One region of the Caulobacter sp. FV1ye6ST genome, then DNA from elsewhere that is predicted to be linked to it. Evidence: predicted binding sites of a transcription regulator. Region 1 holds the regulator's gene; the other holds the start of a gene.
The links. Region 1 encodes LexA, which represses DNA repair genes until DNA is damaged. Its sites were predicted from a motif close to ATGTTCNCNANNTGTTCT; they were not measured.
Positions count from the first base shown of each region.

Region 1 (3,401 bases):
CGCGCCGCTGTCGTCGTTCGTGATCATGCCGTTCCTGGCGGTCGGAACCTTGCTGGAGCCGTTCGGCCTGGGCGCGCCCTTCCTGACGGTGGCCGGCTGGGGCGTCGACGGTATGGTCGGGATCGCCCATGGCTTCGCCGACGCCCAGGGCGCCCAGCGGATCGTGGCCAGCGCGCCGCCGCAGGTGTTGGTGGTCGCCTTCCTGGGCCTGATGATTCTTTGCCTCTGGCGCGGCCGTCTGCGCTGGATCGGCGCGCCGCTGGCCCTGGCGGTCGCGCTTTGGCCAAGACCCGCCGCGCCGGACGCCTGGATCGCCGCCGACGGAGCAACCGCCGCCGTCCGCTCGGGCGACGCCGCCGTGCTGCTGCGCACCGACGCCAAGCGGTTCGGAGCGGAGCTATGGGCGCGACGGCGCGGCCTGACGCCGGCGACCTGGAGCCTCTATGCCTGCGACAAGAGGATTTGCGCGCCGGAACCGGGCGCCCCCGTGCGGCTGTCTCTGGCCTGGAGCCGCAAGACGCCCGACGCCGAGACGCTGTCGAGCCTGTGCGTCCGAAGCGAGGTCGTGGTGATCCGCGGGCCGGCTCCTGCTCGAACCCCGCCGCTGTGCGCCGACACCGTGCTGCTGACCGCCGAGGATTTCGAACAGGGTGGGGCAGCCGAGCTCTATCGCCGTTCCGATGGCTGGCGCATCGTCTGGGCTCAGCCCCTGCGCGGCGACCGGCCTTGGAGCCGTCCGTAGGCGAGCCGCCTGCTGACAGCCGATGTCACTAGCGGGGGCTAGAGCTTCAGCAGCACTCTAGGAGACGCTGTCATGCCAAACCCGTTCGCCGCCCGCCGCGCCGACTTCCGCGCCCTGCACGCCGACGGCTGCTTCACTCTGCCGAACCCTTGGGACGGCGGCAGCGCCAAGCGGTTGCAGAAGCAGGGGTTCAAGGCTCTGGCCTCTACCAGCGCCGGCATGGCCTGGTCCATGGGCAAGGACGACGGCCAGGTCACCCGCGACGAGGTCATCGCCCATCTGCGCGTGCTTTGCGCCGCCACCGACCTGCCGGTGAACGCCGATTTCGAGGCCGGCTTTTCCGACACGCCCGAAGGCGTCGGCGAGAGCGTGACCCTGGCCATTGAGGCTGGTGTGGCGGGCCTGTCCATCGAGGACTGGTCGGGCTCGGCGCTCTACGATCTCGCGGTCGCGGTGGAGCGCCTCAAGGCCGCCCGCGCGGCGATCGACGCTTCGGGCCAGGACGTGATCCTGGTCGGCCGCGCCGAGGGCTATCTGCGCGGCAACCGCGATCTTGCCCCGATCCTGGAGCGGCTCAAGGCGTATGCGGAGGCGGGCGCTGATTGCCTTTACGCGCCAGCGGTGACCGATCCGGACGAGATCCGCGCGATCGTCCAGGCCGTGGCGCCCAAGCCGGTCAACGTCCTGCTCTGGGGAGCGGATATGTCGGTCGCGAGCATGGGCGCTCTGGGCGTGCGCCGGGTCAGCACGGGCGGATCGCTGGCGGCGGCGGCCTGGGCCGGCTTCGACGTGGCCGCCAAGCGTCTGGCGGAGGAGGGCCGGCTCTAAGCGTCACCTCCGTACGAAAAGGCCCCGATCCTCGGATGAAGATCGGGGCCGAATTTCGAGCGCTCTGGAACGCCTAGTGATATCGGCGGATTAGGCCCACCAGCTTACCCTGCACCTCGACCTGGTCGGGGCCGAAGATGCGGGTCTCGTATTTCGGATTGGCGGCTTCCAGGGCGATCGAACCGCCCTTCTTGCGCAAGCGCTTGAGGGTGGCTTCCTCGCCGACCAGGGCGACCACGATCTCGCCCGAGGTGGCGGTGTCGCCCTTCTTGATGATCACATAGTCGCCGTCGAGGATGCCGGCCTCGATCATCGAGTCGCCTTGCACCTCGAGGACATAGTGCTCGCCATTGCCCAGCATCGATTCAGGCACCGGCAGGCGCTCGCGCTCGTGCTGGATGGCGTCGATCGGCGTGCCGGCGGCGATCTTGCCCAGGATCGGCAGTTCGCGGCTGTCATTGGCCGGCGGGGCGGATGCGGGAGCCGACGACGGCGCGCCGCCGCCTTCGAACACCTGCGGCCGGAAGGCGCCGCGCCCCTTGGGCGGAGCGGCCGTCGTGGCCTGCTGCGGCAGCTTCACCACTTCCAGCGCGCGGGCGCGGTGCGCGAGACGGCGAATGAAGCCGCGTTCCTCCAGGGCCGTGATGAGCCGGTGGATGCCCGACTTGGACGCCAGGTCCAGGGCCTCCTTCATCTCGTCGAAAGACGGGGAGACGCCGGTCTCCTTGATCCGCTCGTGGATGAACATCAGCAGTTCGTGCTGCTTGCGGGTAAGCATGTCGACCTCGGCTGGAGCGCGGAACAAACCGCAAACCTCGCGAATGTTCTCTAGGCGTTCTTCCTTAAAGTCAAGTCGAGCGTCGCCGCTGGTCAAAAGTCGAGGAAATTCAAAGGCTAGAACTTCTGAGAGTGGAAAAGACGACCAGAATCAAAAGCTTAACGAAAGCTTTCAAGCGCGCTTGCGGGCGATGATGATGTCCTGGTCCTGCATCGGCTGGCGGCGCCAGACGCCAAGGGCCTGGTTCAGCACGTCGAAGCCCAGGGCCTCGTACTGCGCCAGGATCGGCTTCAGGTCGTAACCGATCACCGCCTCAGGCAGGTCGGGGGTCGCGGTCCAGCAGCCGTCCAGGGCGTGGACGAAGTCGAAGGCGATATCGCCGTTTCCGGTATTGGCGCGGGCCTCGTCGTCGATCAGGTACCAGGAGACGATGCTGGTCCCGCCCGGCTTCAGCACCCGCGCGATCTCGCGGGCGAACTGGGCCTGATCGGCGGCCAGCAGGTGGGTGAACACCGAGCCCAGCCAGACATAGTCGAAGCTGGCGTCCGGATAGGGGAAGACGAAGGTGCTGGCCGGCCGCGAGCCCTCCGGATTGTACCGGTCGCTGTGCATGTCGGCATGGGTGAAGTCGAAACGCGGGTCGCCGACGGCGATGTTGGCTTTGCACCAGTCGATGGCCTGGGTCATGACGTCGAAGCCGGCATAGCGGCCTCTCGCGTCGAGGTAGTCGACCAGGGGCGCGGCGGCGCGGCCGATGCCGCAGCCGACGTCGAGGATGGCGTGATGCGGCTGCAGGCCGGCGGCGACGAACAGTTCCTTGAACTGCTGGCCCACGCGGATGAAGTCGGCGTCGGCGGCGCCGACGAGGTGCCAGAGCTCCTGTGGAGCGGCGACGGCGTCGGACGGCGGCGGCGCTGGCGTCAGCGACATGGCGCGCCGTAGCTTGGAGAGAAAGGCCCGCATCCGATTCCTTTTTGGGTAGAGCGGCCCGGACCCTAGCGAGCGGTCAAGCTTCAGCCAACCCGGCCGTTGATCCACCCTAGAGGATGGTCT
Region 1 covers NZ_CM178733.1:2,276,280-2,279,680, forward strand. Annotated here, with positions in the region: gene ACW175_RS11210 (ComEC/Rec2 family competence protein) at 1-742, shown strand, start outside; gene ACW175_RS11215 (isocitrate lyase/PEP mutase family protein) at 815-1,570, shown strand; gene lexA (transcriptional repressor LexA) at 1,644-2,348, opposite strand; gene ACW175_RS11225 (class I SAM-dependent methyltransferase) at 2,520-3,311, opposite strand; gene ACW175_RS11230 (lysophospholipid acyltransferase family protein) at 3,388-3,401, opposite strand, start outside.

Region 2 (3,401 bases), 250 kb from region 1:
CGGCGGCGTCGCCATCCTCGCCGGGGTCTGGCTGATGGGCCGGTCGGGCGAGCCGGCGCAATGAGACCGCTTGCAATCATCCTGGCCGCGTCCATCGGCTTGGGCATGGCCAGCGCGGCCAAGGCTGAAGCGGCGTCGCCCGACGGCGGCCCTTGGACGGTGGATGTCGGATTGATCTCTCGCACGCGCCCCGTCCATCTGGGATCGTCCCGCTACACGACAGACCTGCTGCCGATCATCTCGGCGAGCTATGGCGACCGGGTGGAGTTCAGCCTTGATGACGGCCTGACCGCCAGCGTGTGGCGCGGCGGCGGTTGGTCGGCCGGCCCGGTGGTGGAATACCGCCAGTCCTATAACGACCGCCTGCCCCGGCGCGCCTTCGCCATGGACGACGCGATCGAGGTCGGCGGCTTCGTCAAGCGCCGCACGCCCATCGGTGATATCGGCCTGCGGGTGCGCAAGGCGGTCGACGGCTATGGCGGCTGGTCCGGCGACCTTGCGTTCGATACCGGCGCCCAGGTCTCGCCGCGTTGGAAGGTGGGCGCGCAAGCCCGCCTGTCGTGGGCCGACAGCAGCTTTTCGCGCGAGTATTTCGGCCTGAGGCGCAACACCGACCGACCCATGCAGCTGCCGCGTTTCGGCGAAAACGATTTCTACAGCGCCGGTCTGGAACTGGACGTGGCCCGCGCCATCGGTCCGCGCACGGCCATCGTCGCCACGGTCAGTGAAGACCACATTCTCGGCGAAGAATGGCGCAGCCCCCTATTGCGCAACCGCGACATGATGACGTTCGGCCTGGGCATGACCCACCGGTTCGGCTGATTACGGTCAATTCCGGTGGGTTTTACCCACGCTGGCGCGAACAGTCCGAATTGGGCGGATGCAATAGAAAACGGCCGGCTCTAAGGAGAACCGGCCGCTATTTACGTTCTCAGCCTTGTTCGGCCCTAGAAGGGAATCTCGTCGTCAAGGTCGGCCGAGAAGCTTTCGCGCGGGCCGCTGGGCTGGCTGCGCGGGCCGCCGCCGCCGCCGAAGCTGGAGCCGCCGCCGCCGCCGCCCGAATAGCCGCCACCATACTCGTCACCGCCGCCCGACGAGGCGCCGGCGCTGTCGCCGCGACCGCCCAGCATGGTCAGTTCGCCGCGGAACTTCTGCAGCACGATTTCGGTCGAGTACTTTTCGACGCCGGCGTTGTCGGTCCATTTGCGGGTCTGGATGGCGCCCTCGATATAGACCGTGGAGCCCTTGCGCAGATACTGCTCGGCGACCTTCACCAGGTTGTCGTTGAAGATCACGACGCGGTGCCACTCGGTCTTTTCCTTGCGCTCCCCGCTGGTGCGGTCGCGCCAGGTCTCGGAGGTGGCGATGCGAAGATTGGCGACGCGGTCGCCCGAACCGAGGCTGCGGATCTCGGGATCAGCCCCAAGATTGCCCACCAGAATGACCTTGTTGACGCTGCCAGCCATCGCTCGCCCTTGTTCTCGCCCGGCGACCTTCGCGCCGGAATCTGGAGCGAGACGTTAACGAGAGCTTGCGGCCCGCGCAAGTTTTGTTCTCATAACGTTCTTGTGGACGGGAAAGACGGCTGTGGACGGACGAGCCAGCCGCGCCCTCCTCCCTCGAACGCTACTGGCTGGGCTCGCGGCGGATGGCGCCTGGCACGGCCAAGCGACCGTCACCGGTACGAACCAGCGACATGAAGCGCGGACCTTCATAGGTCTGGCCGACGTAGATGCCTTCCTTCTCGAGGAAGATGAACGAGCCCTGGTAGGCGCCGACCATGCCCACGCTGTTGGACTGGCCCAGGCGCACGAAGCGCTGACGCGCGCCTTCAAGCGCCGCGGCGCAAAGCTCCATCTGGGGCACGTTACGCTCCACCGGATTGTACCTCAGCGTGCCGTCCTTGTTGGTCGCCACCTGGAAGCAGACGCCCTGCTCGAACGGCGCCTTGGTCTGCTTCTCGCAACCCGCGAGCGCAAGACTGGAAACGGCCAGAACGGCGGCGACGGCGAGGACGGTCTTGCTCATGGATTACACTTATAAACCTATCAGCCGTTGGGGATAGAGCAGTTGGGGCCCTGGTCGAACGCGGCGTGGAAGCTGCGGTTGTCGGACGAAATCTCGACGCGGCCGGGCACCAGCCGCAGCGTTTCCTCACCCCAGCGGCCGTAGGTGGCGCCGCCGGTCTTCTCGCAGCGGCCGCCGAACAGCTGCTGGGCGCAGGCGTTCAGGGTGATCTCGCCGGGCAGGCGCCGCCACTCGTTGCCGGCGTAGCGCCAGCAGGCGCCGAGCGGGGTGTTGGCCGCGGTATTGGCTGACGAGGTCGGCGTCGACACGGGCGTCGCCGGGGTCGCGGCGGGCGCTGAGACGGTCGGGGTCGGCGGCAGCGGAGTCAGGACCGTGCCCGCCTGGTCGGCCGCGGCCAAGGCGCCCGTCTCGTCGACGCCGACATCCAGGGCGCCGGTGGCCACGCCGTTCTTCTTGGCGCATTCGGCCAGGGTGATCTCGCCGACGAAGGCGCCGCCGACGAAGCAGCGCAGTGGGCGCGCGGGATCCAGCTTGGTGTCGTCGTCACGGCCCGTCTCGACGATCAAACCGCCTCGCGAGGCCGGCGGAGCCTCGTCCGGCTTCTTGTCATGGCCCGACATCAGGGCCACGGCGATGCCCAGTCCCGCCAGCAGCGCGAGCGCGCCGCCGCCGGCGAAGATGAGGGTTCGGCGATCTTTCAGAAAGTCCATGACCCCTGGCTACGACGCGTCGATGACGCTTTCAAGCTCGTCGGGCTAGAATATGAGGCCTAGCCGCCGCCCGTCAGGCGGTTCAGGGCCGCCTGATAGTTGGCCAACTGGCTGGTCAGATAGGCTGGAACCTTGCCGTCGGTCTTGCCCGAGCTTTTCGAGCTGTCGCTCTTGATGCCCATGGCCGTATCGGCGATCTCGCGATAGGCGCTGCGGACCGACGACATCGCCCGCTGGATGACCATGGTGGCGTTCTTGCGCCCCGCGTCCGAGGTCAGGTCCAGTTCGGGCGGCAGGCTGAGGCCATAGACCGGGCCGCTGCCGTCCGCCGAAACGGTCTTGCCGTCCTCGGTCTTGGTGGCGCGCACGACGCCACCTGCCAACCCCAGGGCCGTCAGCACATCGGCGCCGCCCTTGCCCGCCACGATCTCGATCGTCGAGGTATTGGAGGCGGGGCTGATTTTCAGAACGCGGCTGTTGCCACTCGTGGCGGTCTCCACCTTGGCGCGGTAGCCCGAGGCTCGCTTGATCTTGTCCGCCAGGGTCTCGAGCGTATCCTTGGCATCGATGGTGATCGTGGCCAGATTGCCGCGTTCGCGGGTGCGGATCTGGAATGTGTCGCCGGCCCGCGCCGCGGTCGCCGAGACGATGCGGTCGGACTGG
Region 2 covers NZ_CM178733.1:2,526,170-2,529,570, forward strand. Annotated here, with positions in the region: gene ACW175_RS12375 (GNAT family N-acetyltransferase) at 1-64, shown strand, start outside; gene ACW175_RS12380 (MipA/OmpV family protein) at 61-822, shown strand; gene ssb (single-stranded DNA-binding protein) at 948-1,466, opposite strand; gene ACW175_RS12390 (hypothetical protein) at 1,627-2,028, opposite strand; gene ACW175_RS12395 (hypothetical protein) at 2,049-2,738, opposite strand; gene ACW175_RS12400 (autotransporter outer membrane beta-barrel domain-containing protein) at 2,798-3,401, opposite strand, start outside.
Region 2: a site for LexA is predicted at 1,550-1,567, ahead of ssb (single-stranded DNA-binding protein). Genes of this name have one in related genera too.